Regions from separate parts of the Anaerobacillus sp. QJM3NY_32 genome, predicted to be linked through region 1. Evidence: a T-box and tRNA genes for the amino acid it is inferred to sense, from the RefSeq annotation. Region 1 holds a T-box; the other holds one or more tRNA genes.
What was found. A T-box is a leader RNA that pairs with one kind of tRNA and senses whether it is charged. The one in region 1 lies ahead of ileS (isoleucine--tRNA ligase), so its partner is inferred to be a tRNA-Ile.

Region 1 (9,903 bases):
TGCTTTTTCACCTTCTGAATGAGGGGCATGATCCGTTGCAATAAAGTCAATTGTACCGTCGAGCAGGCCTTCAATAAGGGCTTCTCGATCTTCTTTTGATCGAAGAGGTGGGTTCATTTTGTAATGCGTATCAAGTCCCGGTATATCATCTTCTGATAAAAGGAGATGATGTGGTGTTACTTCAGCTGTTACGTTAATGCCAGCCCTCTTCGCATCGCGTACGGTACGAACGGACTCCTTCGTACTAATGTGGCAAACATGATAATGAACGCCTGCTGCTTCAGCGAGCAGAACGTCTCTTGCAATATGTACCGCTTCACAAACCGATGGAATACCATTTAGTCCATTCTCTTTTGAGAAATAACCTTCATGAACGCTTCCTCCGTTGATCAACGTATTTTCTTCACAGTGGGCAACAATTGCTAGGTTACTAGCTGCCGCGCGCTTCATCGCTTCTAGCATCATTCCAGCATCTTGAACACCAACGCCATCATCTGTTAAAGCAAACGCACCGTTTGTTTTCAACCCTTCAAAATTCGTAAGCTCTTGACCTAGCTGTCTTGTTGTAATCGCTCCGTATGGTAGGACGCGAACACTTGCCGTTTCTTTGATTCGATTCATTAACGTTTGCATCGTTTCTTCATTGTCTGGGACAGGTCTTGTATTCGGCATCGCTGCGATTGTTGTAAATCCGCCTTTCGCCGCTGCTTTAGTACCTGTTTCAATCGTTTCTTTATGCTCTCCTCCCGGTTCTCTTAAGTGCACGTGCAGATCAACGAGCCCTGGAACTAGGAGGTTCCCTTTCGCATCAAAGGTTTCGTACTCCCCCTTTTCAATGCTCTGTGCGATTGTTTCAATTTCACCTTCTTGATTGATAAGAACATCGCGCTCCATCAATTCTCCAGATTCATTAAGTAGTTTCGCGTTTTGGATTAGCATTACACGACCATTCCTTTCTTAGTAGGTTGTAGGACCAAGTTCAAGCAGGCCATTCGTACATAAACACCGTTTTCCATTTGTTTAAAAATTCTTGAGCGTTCACATTCCACTAATGATGTATCAATTTCAACGCCTCGATTGACCGGCGCAGGATGCATGATAATGCTGTGTTTCTTCATACGTCTTTCTCGCTCTACAGTTAGGCCGAATGACTGAAGGTAGGAATCAGTATCGCTTCTTCTTGCATGGCGTTCATTTTGAATGCGGAGTAGCATGAGGACATCCGCCTGTTCAACCGCTTCATCCATTGTGACGTATGGGTATTCATTCATTGTTTCATCTTGCCATTCACGTGGGCCCGAAAAACTCACTTTTGCGCCAAGCCTACTTAATACGTTCGCATTTGACCGCGCTACCCTGCTGTGCTTTATATCACCAGCGATCACAACGTTTAGACCTTCAAATCGCTTGAACTCTTGACGAATCGTGAGGAGATCTAGCAGCGATTGGGTTGGGTGATGCCCACATCCATCGCCTGCATTAATGATGGACATGGACGTTTTCTCAAGTAGCGGTTCGAAATACTTCTCATCTTTGTGCCTTACGACTACAGCATTTGCTCCTATAGATTCAAGGGTTTTAATGGTGTCGTATAGCGTCTCCCCTTTTTGAACGCTTGATGATGACGTTTCAAAATTCAACACCTCATATCCAAGTCGCTTCTCTGCTACCTCAAAGCTAAACCTTGTTCGGGTTGACGGTTCGAAGAAAAGATTCGCTATAAATACTGGCTCCTGTCTTTGAATACTTTTTCCATTTCTAAAACGTTCAGCCTGCAGTAATATTTCATGAATTTCATCTAATGTAAGAGAGGTCATATCAAGTAAATGCTTCACATCACTCACTCCGTTTCGTTAATATTTTTCTCGAAAAAAAGCACCCTGAGCGTTGTCAGGGTGCAGAAGGATAGACGCGTTTAAGTAAACGCATCTCTTTCCCACCCTTTTAGGTCTCTCTGTACCTTTTTAAAGGATGATGCTATGCAGCTGGTTCGTTATTTTCAAGATCTTCTTCAAACATTTTCTCAACCGATTGCTGTGAGCTTCCGCCAGGCAAAATGAGGTTCAGCGTAATACCAATGACGGTCGCAAGCGCCATTCCTGCAATTTGCAAGTTGTCACTAACCTGGATGAATGCCCCACCTACACCGATGACTAGGATTACGGAGGAGATAATCAAGTTGCGCTTTTCACCAAGATCAATTTTGTTATCAATCAGCATGCGCAAGCCAGATGATGCAATAATTCCGAAGAGAAGGATCGACACGCCGCCCATGACAGCTGTTGGAATCGTTGAGATAAGAGCTGTTACTTTTCCAATGAAGCCGAACATAAGGGCAAGGACAGCAGCCCCTCCGATGACGAACACGCTGAATACTCGTGTTATCGCAAGCACGCCGATGTTTTCCCCATATGTCGTATTCGGCGGTCCACCAAGGCAAGATGCGATCATTGTGGCTACTCCGTCTCCAAGAATGGAACGATGGAGACCTGGAGTTTTCAAGAAATTCTTGCCGGCAACTTTACTTAAAACCATCTGATCGCCAATGTGCTCTGCAATCGTGACAACTGCAATTGGTACCATGATGAATAAGATTTCCCATGAGAAGACATCAACCGGGTTGTAATCCGCAAACGGGATGATGAAATCCGGCATTTGAAAGAATGAAGCTTCTTTAATTGGAGTAAGGTCAACAATACCCATGAAGTAAGCAAATGTGTATCCAGATACAATGCCGATTAAAATCGGAATCAGGCTGAAAAATCCTCTTAAAAACATGGAAGCGAGAATGGTAATCCCTAGCGTAACAAGCGCGACAGTAAAGTGCGTACCGCTATAGGCTTCCGTAGCAGGGTTATTCATCGCCATGTCAATCGCCGTTCCTGCAAGACCTAGTCCGATGACCATGATCACGGGGCCAACTACGATCGGTGGAAGAAGTTTTAACAGCCAGTTTAACCCAAGCGCTCGAATTCCAATTGCGACAAGACCGTAGACAATCCCGGCAAAAAAGCTTCCGATCATGGCTCCCTCAGGTCCGTGTAAAGAGACGGCTGAAATGATTGGTGCAATAAAGGCGAATGACGACCCCAGGTATGCTGGGATGCGACCTTTCGTTATGGCAAGATAAGCTAGCGTCCCAAGTCCACTTGAGACAAGGGCGACCGCCGGATCAAGTCCGACGAGAAATGGAACTAATATCGTTGCGCCAAACATGGCGAATAAATGCTGTAAGCTTAATGTGAGCCAGCTTGAAGGTTTGGGTACCTCTCGAATTCCTAATACTTTTTTCATGATGTATTCCTCCTTGGTTGTGCGTGTCCCGGCCATCGTTTTTCTTAACCCTAAGGTATAAAAAAACTCCTTGCATGGCCGCAAGGAGGTACACGCGTGTCCTTAAACGGAACGCGTCTCCTCCCTTGGCCGTCTCTCTGGACGGATTTAAAGGGAGCACGATTTATGATTGTGATAAGCTAACTTGGTCAAAGTCATCTACTTCTGTAAGAGCAACTTCAATGATTTCTTCTTTTGCTGTTGGTACGTTCTTCCCTACATAATCGGGACGAATTGGTAATTCTCTGTGTCCACGATCAACTAGCACCGCCAATTGAATTTGTGATGGACGTCCAAGATCCATTAAGGCATCCATTGCAGCACGAACGGTTCTGCCTGTATAAAGGACATCGTCAATAAGTATCACTTTTTGATCTGTTACATCCTTTGAAATGCTTGTGCCTTTTATTAGGGGATCCTGATCTTCGTTTTTGTGAGTAAGGTCATCGCGATACATGGTGATATCAACTTCTCCTACTGAAATCGCTGATCCTTCAATTTGTTCGATTCGTTCAGCTAATCTCTCAGCTAAATAAATGCCTCTTGTTTTAATCCCAACAAGCATTGTATTATCAATGCCCTTATTACGCTCTAGGATTTCATGTGCAATTCGCGTAAGCGCTCTTCGAATCGCTTGATCATCGAGCAAAATGCGTTTGTTTTCCATGATGATCGCCCCTCTCTCTTTATCGGTCTGTGGCATTAAAAAACCCTTTTGCCATGAGGGCAAAAGGGTTTTGGGCATACAAATGTACCGATCGTACATAGCCGTTTTTCCTTTGCAGCCTCACGGGACTGTCTTTAAAGGGTATGCTATTGTCTATAAAGAGTATCGCAAAGATCTCTTCTTAAGTCAACCTTAATCTTGTCTAAGTCGCTTTAATAAACGTTCAATATCCTCTGGAATAGGAGCAGAGAATTCAAGCCACTCTTCTGTTACAGGGTGACTGAAGCCTAGAACACCGGCATGAAGAGCCTGACCATCAATCGGAAGCGACTTTCTTCTTGGGCCATATTTAGGATCACCTGCAACGGGATGATCGATATATTTCATATGAACTCGAATTTGATGCGTACGACCAGTTTCAAGCTTACACTCAACATAAGTAAACTGCTTATAACGTTCTAGAACATGAAAATGCGTAACCGCATCTCGGCTATTTTCATCCGTTACCGTCATCTTCTGACGATCTTGCTTATCTCGCCCGATTGGTGCATCAATTGTCCCCACGTCATGCTGGATGTTGCCATGAACGATGGCAGTATAACGTCGGTTAACGGTTTTAGCTTGAAGCTGCTTTACAAGTGATTCATGGGCTTTGTCGTTCTTTGCGACCATTAATAATCCTGAAGTATCTTTATCAATCCGATGGACGATACCAGGACGGACAACACCGTTAATACCGCTTAGATCGTTAACTTGATACATTAACCCATTAACAAGCGTTCCGCTAGCATGTCCTGGAGCTGGGTGAACAACCATTCCTCGTGGTTTGTTCACGACAAGAACATCCGCATCCTCGTAAACAATCTCAAGGTTCAGATTTTCTGCTACAATTTCTAATTCTTCAGGCTCAGGAACGGTTACTTCGATCTCATCGCCTGCTGTTGCTTTATAATTGCCTTTCACGTCTTCGCCGTTCACTTGAATATTTTTATCTTTAATCCAAGCTTGAACCTGGCTACGCGACCAGTCATTTTCATAAGAAGTAATGAGCTTATCGATTCGCTCACCTTTCTCTTCTTCTGCTACTTTAAATGTGAATTTTTCCATTAGTTTTCCCCTTTAGCCTGCTTACTTTCAAAAATGGTTCCGATAAAGATAAGAATAACACCTACAACAAGGGAGGCATCGGCAACGTTAAAGATCGGAAAATCATAAGAGAAGATAAATGTGTTCACAAAATCTACTACTTCTCCACGAAGGACTCGATCTATAAAGTTCCCTATTGCACCACCAAGTATGAGTGCTAGGGTGACGCTAACGAAACGGCTATGTTTATATTGTCTCATATAATAAATAACCGCTCCAATGACGAAAATGGTAATGATATAAAAGAAAATCATCTGTCCTTGAAGGATTCCGAAGGCGGCGCCCCGGTTTCGATGAGAAGTTAGATAAAGAAAATCATTGATTAATGTAATGTTTTCACCATATTCCATGTACTTCACAACAAGCCATTTCGTCCACTGATCTAGAACAATGATGCCTATGGCTATGAGATATTTCCACACGAGCGCTCCTCCGATCAAATGTTACTTCCTATGAAAGTTTAGCACAGCTTGCTTCAGCAGACAATCGAAACTGAGCTAACAACAAAGAAAAGACGCTTCGCATCGCAAAGCGTCTTTTCGATATATTTCATTAATTAGTAATGATTTTTAACTGTTTCAGCACAGCTAGCGCAAAGAGTTGGGTATTCGCTATTAGCGCCAACGTCTTTTTTCACTTGCCAGCAGCGCTCACACGTTTCTCCCTCAGCAGGTGAAACGGAGATCGCTAGTTCTTCATATACTTTCGCTTCTGCTGGTGCTTCAGCCTTCGTACCGGCCACTGTAGCACCTGATACGATAAAGAGCTTCTCAAGATTTGCTACGCCTTCAAGCAAATCCTTCGTACCATTATCAGCATAAATATGAAGCTGAGCGGTTAACGATTTACCAATTTTCTTCTCGTTACGCGCTTCTTCTAGTGCTTTTAGAACTTCGTCACGAAGCTCCATCACATGATCCCATTTTTCTTCAAGATCAGCTGTACCTTCAAAATTCTTCACTTCTGGCATATCGGAAAGCTGTACATACTCTTCCTTCTCACCAGGGACAAACTGCCATACTTCTTCAGCAGTGTGCGGAATGATAGGCGAAAGAAGTTTCGTAAGCGCAACAGCTGTCTGATAAAGAACCGTTTGGATCGCACGACGGTTCGGGTGATCTGCATGTTCAATATAAAGCGTGTCTTTCGCGATATCGAGATAGAACGAGCTCATTTCAATTGTAAAGAAGTTATGGATCGTATTATAAACCGTTAAGAACTGATACTCATCATAAGCTTTTTTCACTTTCGATACGAGATTATTTAGCTTCACAAGCATATACTGATCAAGTTCACCTAAATCCTTATACGCCACTTGATGCTCTGTTGGGTCAAATCCTTCAAGGTTCCCAAGCATAAAGCGGAACGTGTTGCGAATCTTTCGGTACACTTCAGCTACTTGTTTTAAAATATCATTCGATACGCGAACGTCAGCTTGATAATCCGCCGATGATACCCATAGACGAAGAATATCCGCACCCAATTGTTTCATAACATCATTCGGTACCATTGTATTTCCAAGTGACTTACTCATTTTCTTTCCTTCACCGTCAAGAATAAATCCATGACTGAGAACCGCTTTATAAGGTGCTTTCCCTGTTACGGCTACAGCTGTTGAAAGGGACGAGTTAAACCAGCCACGGTACTGATCAGAACCTTCTAGATACAAATCAGCAGGTCTTGCAAGGTCGCTTCTTTCTTCCAGAACAGCTTGGTGAGAAGAACCTGAGTCAAACCAAACATCCATGATATCCATTTCTTTGCGGAATTCACCGTTTGGACTATGCTCTGAAGTAAATCCTTCAGGTAGAAGTTCTTTTGCATCCCACTCAAACCAAATGTTTGATCCATGCTTACGGAACAATTCTGATACATGAGCAATTGTCTCATCTGTAATGATTGGCTCATTATTTTCGCCATAGAACACTGGGATTGGAACGCCCCATGCACGTTGACGAGAAATACACCAATCTTCACGATCCTTCACCATATTATGAAGGCGAATTTCACCCCATGATGGGAACCATTTCACATCTGCTACAGCTTGAAGAAGTTCAGGGCGGAACTCTTTGATCGACGCAAACCACTGCTCTGTTGCACGGAAAATGATTGGTTTCTTCGTACGCCAATCGTGTGGGTAAGAGTGAGTGAAGAATGTAAGCTTCACTAGCGCGCCAACTTCTTCAAGTTTTTCAGTAATTGGTTTATTTGCTTTGTCATAGAACATACCTTCAAAGCCAGGAGCTTCGTCAGTGAAAACACCTTTCTCATCTACAGGGCAAAGGATGTCTAGCTTATACTTTCTTCCGATCATATAGTCATCTTCACCGTGTCCCGGGGCTGTATGAACGCAACCTGTACCTGCGTCAAGCGTTACGTGGTCACCAAGGATCACAAGAGATTCACGATCGTAGATTGGATGCTGAGCCGTCACGTATTCAAGTTCGCTACCTTTTACGCGCTTCACTTCACTTACGTTGTTCCACTCAAATTCTTCTTTTAATTGATCAACAAGCTCTGTTGCTACAACATATTTCGTACCATCCGCTTCAATGACGCTGTATTCAAACTTCTCATTCAACGCAATGGCAAGGTTTGAAGGAATTGTCCACGGTGTTGTTGTCCAGATGATAAATTTCTCATCGCCATCAAGAACACCTTTTCCATCTTTTACATCAAACGCAACGTAAATCGATGCAGAGCGCTTATCTTGATACTCGATCTCAGCTTCTGCTAATGCTGATTCAGATGTCGGAGACCAATAAACGGTTTTTTTATCTTTATAAATATAACCGCGTTTTGCCATTTCTCCGAACACTTTAATTTGCTGTGCTTCATAGCCTTTATCAAGCGTAATGTATGGGTTATCCCAATCAGCACGAACTCCAAGCCGCTTGAATTGTTCACGCTGGCGATCAACTTGTTTTAATGCGTATTCTTCACATTTCTTTCTAAATTCAGCAACCGTTAACTTCTTACGATCGACGCCTTTTTTCGTTAACGCCTGCTCGATTGGAAGTCCGTGCGTATCCCAACCAGGAACATATGGAGCATTAAAACCGTTCATTGATTTATATCGAACGATGATATCTTTTAAAACTTTGTTCTCTGCATGACCCATATGGATGTCACCATTTGCATATGGAGGGCCATCATGTAGGACGAATAGGGGGCGGTCCTTCGTTCTTTCCTGTACTTTTTCATAGAGATTAATGTTTGCCCATTCTTTTTGCATGTCGGGCTCTTTATTCGGTAAATTTCCTCTCATCGGAAATTTTGTTTTTGGCATTAAGAGCGTTTCTTTATAGCTCATGAGGTTTCCTCCTTCAACTTATAACGAGCAACAACCGTAACGATCTTCAGCCACTCGGGCGTTGTTTCTTCAAAGTGTGCTACAAAATAAAAAAACCTTCTCGTCCCCGAAAAGGGACGAGAAGGTTTTCCCGTGGTACCACCCAAATTAAGCTTTGCGCTCACTTTGCATTCGTAACGTGAATGATTCGCCGAGGCTTACTTATCGTTCAGCACGGGACTCAGGGGCGATCTTCTCTGATTGCTTAACACCGGCTCACACCATTCCCGGCTCGCTTTGTTAAGTAAGAATCAGATACTCTTCCCATCTTCGTCGATCGTTATTGCTATTAATAGAAGTATAGTGTAAATAAAAATAAGAAGTCAAGGAAATGACAAAAAATAAATGAGTGCTTTATGCTTTTTCTTCGATTTGCTCCTGTTGCTGATCTTCTTCCTCATCAAATCGAGCCACTAAGCCATCCCAGTCTTCATTATTTAGCATCTCTAGCTGGGCTTCAACTAGCATACGAAAACGCGTGCGATAAACCGCTGCTTGTTTTTTCAGCTCTTCATTATCCATGGAGATTTTACGCGCTTTAGCAAGCGAATCATTAATAATGCGGTCGGCATTTTTCTCAGCTTCTTTTACGATGAGCTGGGATTCTTTCTTAGCGTTTTGTCTCACTTCTTCCGCTGACTCTTGTGCTACTAGGATCGACTTATTTAACGTTTCTTCAAGGTTTGAGAAGTGCCCAAGTCGTTCTTCTAGAAGCTTCACTCTCTCATTCAATTCTTTCTTTTCTCTGATTACCGTTTCATAATCTTTGATTACCTGATCAAGAAACTCATTGACCTCATCTTCATCATAACCGCGGAATCCGCGTGTAAATTCTTTGTTATGAATATCTAATGGTGTTAAAGGCAATTCAGCCACCTCCGATTTACTCTCTTTTTTCATATACCCGGCTTACTCGTATTTCGACAATCATTTGGATATTCCTTCTATTTATGACAAACTATTTACGAATTTGATACGTAATTCGCCATTTATCCCGCTTTGTTTTGCCATCAACAGAAATAATCTTACTTCTACCTGAACCTCGTAACGATAAATAGTCTCCCTCTTTCACTTCAGCAGAAGGTTGACTGACGATCTTCCAATTTAATTTCGCTCGATCATGTTCAATCATCGGAGCAACCTTACCTCGTGATAGATTGTATACTTCTGCAAGTACCGTATCCAAACGAAGGCTTGTTACTGTGCCTGACTGCTCCTGCCAGGAAGCTTCTACGACGCTTACGCTCGTTAATGGAATTTCGTTAGGAGATATGGACGCTTTACCTGCATGTGTTAAATTCATTTTCACGAAATCCGCAATTTCCTTCGCTACGATTAAATGCGCAGCACTATCCTGCACAAGGATATCTCCAAACTTCTCACGCTTAATTCCAAGACCCATCAT
Region 2 (9,903 bases), 1.6 Mb from region 1:
ATTCACTACAATAAAAATTTAACAAGGAAGATTAATCGACGTAGGTAAATTTTTGGTTGCGGGGGCAGGATTTGAACCTGCGACCTTTGGGTTATGAGCCCAACGAGCTACCGAACTGCTCCACCCCGCGACGATATAAAAAAATAATTTGTGCCTGCTTCTTTATGCAGTGCACTGTTTCTTCCTCTGCAAGATTATGCTACGATGCGTATCCGTCGAAACAACTCGATGTTGTTTCATTGAAGTAACGCTCGTTGCTCCACCCCGCGACGATATAAAAGAACTTAATATGTCTCTCGGACACAAATACTACTATACCAGATAAATGTAATGAATGCAACCTTTAGGAGAAAAAGAAAAATCCCTCCTATTAGAGGGATTTTTCCACAGCATTTTTGAATGCATCTACAATATCATTTTCGTTTTCAATTCCTACAGAAATACGGACGAGCTGCTTATTGATCCCCAGCTTCTGTCTAGTATCTTCAGGTACTGTTCGGTGGGAGGTGGCAATGGGATAAGAAACGGTAGTATCTAATCCAGCCAGAGTCGGTATAATCTTCACCCATCCTAGTGACTTGAAGAACGATTTCACATTGGTTTCTTCCTCTAATTCAATGGAAACCATTGCCCCAGATCCTCTTTCAGCTACATATGCTGGATAATATACATTCTTTATGCCTTTAACGTCTTTGAGTTGGCTTGCAAGAAATGCAGCATTCCTAACATGCCGTTCCATTCGTACACTCATCGTTTTTAACCCACGGCACCCTAGCCACGCTTCGAATGGACTAAGGTTAGCACCAAGGTTAATCACTTTGGCTTTTGCTTTAGCCATAAGATCTTCTCTGCCTACTAGTACGCCTGCTGTTACATCACTATGTCCGCCAATGTATTTTGTTGCGCTATGTACAACAAGATCAATTCCAACTTGATAAGGTTGAAGAAGATACGGAGTAGCAAACGTATTATCTATCATTGTAATTAGTTCATGCTTTTCACCAAGTTCTTTAAGAAGGGTTAGATCCTCTACTCTTAATAGCGGGTTTGTTACTGATTCCGTATAAAGTAACTTTGTATTTGGACGTATGGCATGCTCAATTTTTTCTTTGTCAGTAAAATCAACAAAAGAAACTTCTATGCCGAAGTCAGGGAGTTCTTCATTAAAAAGAGAGTATGTACCTCCGTATAGATCTTCACAAGCCACAATGTGGTCGCCAGCCTTAACAACAGCAAGTACTCCTGCAAGAATAGCAGATAAACCTGAAGAAGTTGCAATGCCTTTAGGAGCCCCCTCAAGGTCTGCTACACCCATTCCAAGATCATCTGTATTCGGATTGCTAACACGCGTATACAAATAGTCTTTTTTACCTTCATAAAAAGATTCCAAATCATCGAGATCTTCAAAAACAAAGGCAGAGGTCTGATAAATCGGTTGAACCTTACTAACTGTATCTGCTTTCGTCTTTCGTGGAAAACGTACTGCTTTTGTATCAAAATGAAAATCCATTTATTTTCCCCTTCCTCTAAATAAAATTCTTTTTCATTAACTGTACGTGTTCTAGAGAGTAATTTCAAGAAATACGGTTCGAAATTTTCAATTAATTATTCTTATTAAGCACCACATTCTGGCTGGATAGAATTAAAATGCTTACTCGCATGCGGTTATTTCGCGATATTTTATATAATTCCGCGAAAATCAAATTTATTCCGCGAATTTGAGATTAATTCCGCGAACGTAAAAACCATACAAAAAAAAGCGAGAAACCCTCAGGTCTCTCGCCTTTCATCTTGTGCCCAGCGACGTCCTACTCTTGCAAGGGGAGATCCCCCAACTACCATCGGCGCTCGAGCTTAACTTCCGTGTTCTCATACGGGGTGCGATAAGCGGCGAACTTCGCCAGCTGCGCGATGCCAGATCCTCATGGATCTCTCGAATATCCACTCCGGTCTGACATCGCTTGCTTCCTCGAATTTCTTGCTTCTCCCACCCCTACGTAGCTTTCGAAGAAGTTTTGATTGTCTCACATGAAGCTTTTTTCTCTTGCGAGTTTTCTTCACTTTATCAATACAAAAAAGTGAGAAACCATTTGGTCTCTCACTTTTCTTCAATTGCCCAGCGACGTCCTACTCTTGCAGGGGGAGATCCCCCAACTACCATCGGCGCTGAAGAGCTTAACTTCCGTGTTCGGCATGGGAACGGGTGTGACCTCTTCGCCATCATCACTAGACTAACAGGATGTTAGCCGTTCGGTGTTCACCACAGGACGTGGTGGCACTTAATCGAACTTCCTTATTTCAGGTGTTCCCTGAAAACTAGATAGCACGCACAACTTTCCAATATGTCCAGCTACGTAAGCCAAATCCTCGATCGTTTCACCTTTTGATTCTGACGCATAAAGCGCGTCTGACTCAAAAGCCTCCAACGCTTGTCGGATTTAAACGGCTTACTTCGCTTTTCGTTTAGGTTAAGCCCTCGATCGATTAGTATTCGTCAGCTCCACGTGTTGCCACGCTTCCACCCCGAACCTATCTACCTCATCATCTCTAAGGGATCTTACCAGCTTAATGCTGTGGGAAATCTCATCTCGAGGGGGGCTTCATGCTTAGATGCTTTCAGCACTTATCCCTTCCACACGTAGCTACCCAGCTATGCTCCTGGCGGAACAACTGGTACACCAGCGGTGTGTCCATCCCGGTCCTCTCGTACTAAGGACAGCTCCTCTCAAATTTCCTGCGCCCGCGACGGATAGGGACCGAACTGTCTCACGACGTTCTGAACCCAGCTCGCGTACCGCTTTAATGGGCGAACAGCCCAACCCTTGGGACCTACTTCAGCCCCAGGATGCGATGAGCCGACATCGAGGTGCCAAACCTCCCCGTCGATGTGGACTCTTGGGGGAGATAAGCCTGTTATCCCCAGGGTAGCTTTTATCCGTTGAGCGATGGCCCTTCCATGCGGAACCACCGGATCACTAAGCCCGACTTTCGTCCCTGCTCGACTTGTAGGTCTCGCAGTCAAGCTCCCTTGTGCCTTTACACTCTGCGAATGATTTCCAACCATTCTGAGGGAACCTTTGGGCGCCTCCGTTACACTTTAGGAGGCGACCGCCCCAGTCAAACTGCCCACCTGACACTGTCTCCGCACCGGATCACGGTGCTGGGTTAGAATGTCAGTACAGCCAGGGTAGTATCCCACCGACGCCTCCATCGAACCTGGCGGTCCGACTTCTATGGCTCCTACCTATCCTGTACAAGCTGTACCAAAATCCAATATCAGGCTACAGTAAAGCTCCATGGGGTCTTTCCGTCCTGTCGCGGGTAACCTGCATCTTCACAGGTACTATAATTTCACCGGGTCTCTCGTTGAGACAGTATCCAAGTCGTTGCACCTTTCGTGCGGGTCGGAACTTACCCGACAAGGAATTTCGCTACCTTAGGACCGTTATAGTTACGGCCGCCGTTTACTGGGGCTTCGATTCAGAGCTTCTCCCGTAAGGGATAACCCCTCCTCTTAACCTTCCAGCACCGGGCAGGTGTCAGCCCCTATACTTCGCCTTACGGCTTTGCAGAGACCTGTGTTTTTGCTAAACAGTCGCTTGGATCTTTTCACTGCGGCTCCCCTGGGCTATAAACCCGAGGAAGCACCCCTTCTCCCGAAGTTACGGGGTCATTTTGCCGAGTTCCTTAACGAGAGTTCTCCCGATCGTCTTAGGATTCTCTCCTCGCCTACCTGTGTCGGTTTGCGGTACGGGCACCTTTTTCCTCACTAGAGGCTTTTCTTGGCAGCGTAGAATCAAGGACTTCGGTACTAAATTTCCCTCGCCATCACGATTCAGCCTTCATGGTGAACGGATTTGCCTATTCACCAGCCTAATCGCTTGGACGCGCATTTCCAGCAGCGCGCTCTCCCTATCTTTCTGCGTCCCCCCGTCGTTCAAACGGAAAGGAGGTGGTACAGGAATATCAACCTGTTATCCATCGCCTACGCCTTTCGGCCTCGGCTTAGGTCCCGACTAACCCTGAGCGGACGAGCCTTCCTCAGGAAACCTTGGGCTTTCGACGGACAAGATTCTCACTTGTCTTTCGCTACTCATACCGGCATTCTCACTTCTAAGCGCTCCACCAGTCCTTTCGGTCTGACTTCACTGCCCTTAGAACGCTCTCCTACCATTGTCGTAAGACAATCCACAGCTTCGGTGATACGTTTAGCCCCGGTACATTTTCGGCGCAGCGTCACTCGACCAGTGAGCTATTACGCACTCTTTAAATGATGGCTGCTTCTAAGCCAACATCCTGGTTGTCTAAGCAACGCCACATCCTTTTCCACTTAACGTATACTTTGGGACCTTAGCTGGTGGTCTGGGCTGTTTCCCTCTCGACTACGGATCTTATCACTCGCAGTCTGACTCCCGCGGATAAATCGTTGGCATTCGGAGTTTGACTGGATTCGGTAATCCGGTAAGGACCCCTAGTCCAATCAGTGCTCTACCTCCAAGATTCTTGCCGCGAGGCTAGCCCTAAAGCTATTTCGGAGAGAACCAGCTATCTCCAGGTTCGATTGGCATTTCACCGCTACCCACACCTCATCCCCGCATTTTTCAACATGCGTGGGTTCGGGCCTCCATTCAGTGTTACCTGAACTTCACCCTGGACATGGGTAGATCACCTGGTTTCGGGTCTACGACCACGTACTATTTCGCCCTATTCAGACTCGCTTTCGCTGCGGCTCCGCCTTCTCAGCTTAACCTTGCACGGGATCGTAACTCGCCGGTTCATTCTACAAAAGGCACGCTGTCACCCATTAACGGGCTCCAACTAGTTGTAGGCACACGGTTTCAGGTTCTTTTTCACTCCCCTTCCGGGGTGCTTTTCACCTTTCCCTCACGGTACTGGTTCACTATCGGTCACTAGAGAGTATTTAGCCTTGGGAGATGGTCCTCCCGGATTCCGACGGGGTTTCACGTGTCCCGCCGTACTCAGGATCCGTCTCGGAGGGCATCGGATTTTGACTACAGGATTGTTACCTTCTCTGATGGACCTTTCCAGGTCGCTTCGTCTATCCGTGCCTTTGTAACTCCAAAGAGACGTCCTACAACCCCAGAGGGCAAGCCCTCTGGTTTGGGCTGATTCCGTTTCGCTCGCCGCTACTCAGGAAATCGCGTTTGCTTTCTCTTCCTCCGGGTAATGAGATGTTTCAGTTCCCCGGGTCTGCCTTCCATTCCCTATGTATTCAGAAATGGATACCATCCTATTAAAGATGGTGGGTTCCCCCATTCGGAAATCTCCGGATCAAAGCGTACTTACAGCTCCCCGAAGCATATCGGTGTTCGTCCCGTCCTTCTTAGGCTTCTAGTGCCAAGGCATCCACCGTGCGCCCTTAGTAGCTTAACCTTCGATTTGTTAGGCATTGCTGCCATAACGCATCAGTTATTACTAAGTTATTGCATAAAAAATAATTATTGGATGTCGTTGTTTGTGCTATCTAGTTTTCAAGGAACAAGGCTACTGTTTGAATCCGCCTAAGCTTCATCACTTCACCTGGTTTGAAAGAATAAATCATTCTTTCAAAACTAAACGAAACGCTCATGTAAGGTTGGTAACGTAAGTTACCTTCGTAATTCTCCATAGAAAGGAGGTGATCCAGCCGCACCTTCCGATACGGCTACCTTGTTACGACTTCACCCCAATCATTTGTCCCACCTTCGGCGGCTGGCTCCATAAAGGTTACCCCACCGACTTCGGGTGTTACAAACTCTCGTGGTGTGACGGGCGGTGTGTACAAGGCCCGGGAACGTATTCACCGCGGCATGCTGATCCGCGATTACTAGCAATTCCGGCTTCATGCAGGCGAGTTGCAGCCTGCAATCCGAACTGAGAACGGCTTTATGGGATTCGCTTCACCTCGCGGTGTTGCTGCCCTTTGTACCGTCCATTGTAGCACGTGTGTAGCCCAGGTCATAAGGGGCATGATGATTTGACGTCATCCCCACCTTCCTCCGGTTTGTCACCGGCAGTCACCTTAGAGTGCCCAACTAAATGCTGGCAACTAAGATCAAGGGTTGCGCTCGTTGCGGGACTTAACCCAACATCTCACGACACGAGCTGACGACAACCATGCACCACCTGTCACTCTGTCCCCCGAAGGGGAACGTCCTGTCTCCAGGATTGTCAGAGGATGTCAAGACCTGGTAAGGTTCTTCGCGTTGCTTCGAATTAAACCACATGCTCCACTGCTTGTGCGGGCCCCCGTCAATTCCTTTGAGTTTCAACCTTGCGGTCGTACTCCCCAGGCGGAGTGCTTAATGTGTTAACTTCAGCACTGAGGGTGGAACCCCCCAACACCTAGCACTCATCGTTTACGGCGTGGACTACCAGGGTATCTAATCCTGTTTGCTCCCCACGCTTTCGCGCCTCAGCGTCAGTTACAGACCAGAGAGCCGCCTTCGCCACTGGTGTTCCTCCACATATCTACGCATTTCACCGCTACACGTGGAATTCCACTCTCCTCTTCTGCACTCAAGTCCTCCAGTTTCCAATGACCCTCCACGGTTGAGCCGTGGGCTTTCACATCAGACTTAAAAGACCGCCTGCGCGCGCTTTACGCCCAATAATTCCGGACAACGCTTGCCACCTACGTATTACCGCGGCTGCTGGCACGTAGTTAGCCGTGGCTTTCTGGTTAGGTACCGTCAAGGTACCGCCCTATTCGAACGGTACTTGTTCTTCCCTAACAACAGAGCTTTACGACCCGAAGGCCTTCGTCACTCACGCGGCGTTGCTCCGTCAGACTTTCGTCCATTGCGGAAGATTCCCTACTGCTGCCTCCCGTAGGAGTCTGGGCCGTGTCTCAGTCCCAGTGTGGCCGATCACCCTCTCAGGTCGGCTACGCATCGTCGCCTTGGTAAGCCATTACCTTACCAACTAGCTAATGCGCCGCGGGCCCATCCTGCAGTGTTAGCTCGAAAGCCAACTTTCAACATTGCACCATGCGGTGCGATGTATTACCCGGTATTAGCTCCGGTTTCCCGGAGTTATCCCAGTCTGCAGGGCAGGTTGCCCACGTGTTACTCACCCGTCCGCCGCTAAGATCAGGGAGCAAGCTCCCATCTCTTCGCTCGACTTGCATGTATTAGGCACGCCGCCAGCGTTCGTCCTGAGCCAGGATCAAACTCTCCGATAGAAAGCTTAATCTAGCTTTAAAACAATGTTTTGTTTCCGTAGAAACAACTACTTACATGGCGTTTCGTTCAGTTTTCAAAGATCGATTTGTTTCTTTCAATGTCGTTTTCAGCGACCAAATCATCATACCATGATGACTTGAACAGTGTCAACAACTTTTTTTCAAAAGATGGTGGGCCTGAGTGGACTCGAACCACCGACCTCACGCTTATCAGGCGTGCGCTCTAACCAGCTGAGCTACAGGCCCATCTTTAATGGAGCGGGTGATGGGGATCGAACCCACGACATCAGCTTGGAAGGCTGAGGTTTTACCACTAAACTACACCCGCGATATTGATGGTCGGGAAGACAGGATTTGAACCTGCGACCCCTTGGTCCCAAACCAAGTGCTCTACCAAGCTGAGCTACTTCCCGACATTTTATTAAGTAAATAAATATGGTGCGCCCGAGAGAAGTCGAATCCCTAACCTTCTGATCCGTAGTCAGACGCTCTATCCAATTGAGCTACGGGCGCATATTATATTTGGTGCGGTTGAGAGGACTCGAACCTCCACGGGGTTTCCCCCACTAGCCCCTCAAGCTAGCGCGTCTGCCATTCCGCCACAACCGCACATCGTTACTTGATGAAAACTTAGCATTTTAAAAGAATTGGTGCGGGTGAAGGGACTTGAACCCCCACGTCGTAAGACACTAGATCCTAAGTCTAGCGCGTCTGCCAATTCCGCCACACCCGCAAAAAGTGGTGAGCCATGAAGGACTCGAACCTTCGACCCTCTGATTAAAAGTCAGATGCTCTACCAACTGAGCTAATGGCTCAACATGGCTGGGCTAGCTGGATTCGAACCAGCGCATGACGGAATCAAAATCCGTTGCCTTACCGCTTGGCTATAGCCCAACAATTTATATAATCAGATTCATTTTAGAAAATAATGGCGGTCTCGACGGGAATCGAACCCGCGATCTCCTGCGTGACAGGCAGGCATGTTAACCGCTACACCACGAGACCTCTATAACTGATTACATATCATGTTGTTGAAACATTTTATTTTTAAAATTTGTTGGTGACCCGTACGGGATTCGAACCCGTGTTACCGCCGTGAAAGGGCGGTGTCTTAACCGCTTGACCAACGGGCCATAAAAATGGCGGAGAAGGAGGGATTTGAACCCTCGCGCCGCTCACGCGACCTACACCCTTAGCAGGGGCGCCCCTTCAGCCACTTGGGTACTTCTCCGTTTGGCTCCACAGGTAGGATTCGAACCTACGACCGATCGGTTAACAGCCGATAGCTCTACCACTGAGCTACTGTGGAATAGTGTTTAATTTGTTGTCTCCGTTATCGGCGACATTTAATATAATAACTCATCCGGCAATCAAAGTCAACAGCTTTTTTGAAATTTCTTAAAGCGTTATGTATTCGATCTGGACTTGCTCTCCGAAGAGACTTTATTAATTTACCACATACAATCTAGGTCGTCAATGATAACTTTCAATAAACTTGTTTTAACTTTCCTCTACACTTTCCGCACACATATCGTAAGGTGTCCATCCTTCTCTTCCTTCTATACTTAGCATGGCATTGTTGACACTCGTAAAGGTACTTATATGATTCTACTCTTCTTTGCCCAGGTACTACCTGGCAGTAGCGTGATCCCCCCACTTTTTGAAGAAGTTGTTTGAAATCCTGGTCCTGATGTTTATAACCTTTCTTCTGAATGTGTAGGTGATAATGACATAGTTCATGCTTTATAATCCCTTCAAGTTCTGTTACACCAAATTGATCATAGTGCTTTTTATTGAATTCAAGATTATGTGACCTTAACAAATAACGTCCGCCAGTAGTTCTTAAACGAGCATTAAATGTAGCTTGATGAAGAAAAGGCATACCAAAATACCTCTCGGATATTGCTTCTACTAAACGCTGCAGTTCTTTCTCAGTCAACTCATTCATCCTTTCACTTTCCGAACATATACAAGCCGCTTTTCATAAACTAATTTACATCATCATTCACGCAGTGTCATCCATTAAAGGAGGAGATGGAGTTGCCTGTATGGTTTAAGAAACAACTGAAACAAGCTTACCTTGAGAAAAATCGCCGACAAATCAAGCTTCTTAATCAATGTTGGTTTTTTTACAGAAGAAAACACCGCCCCTAAGGGCAGTGCTTATGATGGCTTTAGCATAGTAAGAGCGATTCTTTCCCTTTTCAAATCAACTTCATCAACCCATACAGTAACAACTTGCCCTACATGGACAACTTCCATAGGGTTTTTCACAAAGCGAGTCGTTAATTTCGAGATATGAACAAGCCCATCTTGTTTAACCCCTATATCAATAAAAGCACCAAAGTCTACTACGTTTCGTACTGTTCCTTCTAACTCCATACCCTGTTCAAGATCTTCCATTTTCAAAACATCTGTTTTTAAAATAGGCTGTGAGAGTTCATCTCGGGGGTCACGCCCCGGCTTCTGCAGAGATGCCACAATATCTTGTAACGTGGGTTCCCCTATATTTAAAGCCTCTGCAGTTTCCTTCATCGGAATTGCAGACAAAGATTGCACTAGTTTTTCAGTCCCAATATCCTGCGGCTTACAATCAATGCGTTCTAAAAGTGCTTTTGTTACCTGATAACTTTCAGGGTGGATCTCTGTTTGATCAAGAGGTTGCTTCCCTCCCATTATTCGAAGAAATCCAATACACTGCTCATATGTTTTAGCACCAA

Region 2: it has a tRNA-Ile gene. The T-box ahead of ileS (isoleucine--tRNA ligase) is inferred to sense a tRNA for this amino acid. The anticodon was not compared.

The regions. Positions count from the first base shown of each region.
Region 1 covers NZ_CM149684.1:1,804,153-1,814,055, reverse strand. The annotation lists gene AC0VYH_RS09725 (dihydroorotase) at 1-939, opposite strand, end outside; gene AC0VYH_RS09720 (aspartate carbamoyltransferase catalytic subunit) at 939-1,835, opposite strand; gene AC0VYH_RS09715 (solute carrier family 23 protein) at 1,978-3,294, opposite strand; gene pyrR (bifunctional pyr operon transcriptional regulator/uracil phosphoribosyltransferase PyrR) at 3,458-4,000, opposite strand; gene AC0VYH_RS09705 (RluA family pseudouridine synthase) at 4,193-5,107, opposite strand; gene lspA (signal peptidase II) at 5,107-5,568, opposite strand; gene ileS (isoleucine--tRNA ligase) at 5,703-8,459, opposite strand; T-box leader at 8,569-8,778, opposite strand; gene AC0VYH_RS09690 (DivIVA domain-containing protein) at 8,853-9,365, opposite strand; gene AC0VYH_RS09685 (YlmH family RNA-binding protein) at 9,457-9,903, opposite strand, start outside.
Region 2 covers NZ_CM149684.1:237,273-247,175, reverse strand. The annotation lists tRNA gene AC0VYH_RS01425 (tRNA-Met) at 54-130, opposite strand; gene AC0VYH_RS01420 (trans-sulfuration enzyme family protein) at 371-1,510, opposite strand; rRNA gene rrf (5S ribosomal RNA) at 2,115-2,231, opposite strand; rRNA gene AC0VYH_RS01410 (23S ribosomal RNA) at 2,465-5,394, opposite strand; rRNA gene AC0VYH_RS01405 (16S ribosomal RNA) at 5,632-7,183, opposite strand; tRNA gene AC0VYH_RS01400 (tRNA-Ile) at 7,353-7,429, opposite strand; tRNA gene AC0VYH_RS01395 (tRNA-Gly) at 7,438-7,511, opposite strand; tRNA gene AC0VYH_RS01390 (tRNA-Pro) at 7,520-7,596, opposite strand; tRNA gene AC0VYH_RS01385 (tRNA-Arg) at 7,620-7,696, opposite strand; tRNA gene AC0VYH_RS01380 (tRNA-Leu) at 7,707-7,792, opposite strand; tRNA gene AC0VYH_RS01375 (tRNA-Leu) at 7,832-7,916, opposite strand; tRNA gene AC0VYH_RS01370 (tRNA-Lys) at 7,923-7,998, opposite strand; tRNA gene AC0VYH_RS01365 (tRNA-Gln) at 8,003-8,077, opposite strand; tRNA gene AC0VYH_RS01360 (tRNA-Asp) at 8,113-8,188, opposite strand; tRNA gene AC0VYH_RS01355 (tRNA-Glu) at 8,242-8,316, opposite strand; tRNA gene AC0VYH_RS01350 (tRNA-Ser) at 8,324-8,414, opposite strand; tRNA gene AC0VYH_RS01345 (tRNA-Asn) at 8,418-8,492, opposite strand; gene AC0VYH_RS01340 (SprT family protein) at 8,670-9,122, opposite strand; gene cmpA (cortex morphogenetic protein CmpA) at 9,224-9,337, shown strand; gene AC0VYH_RS01330 (Tex family protein) at 9,347-9,903, opposite strand, start outside.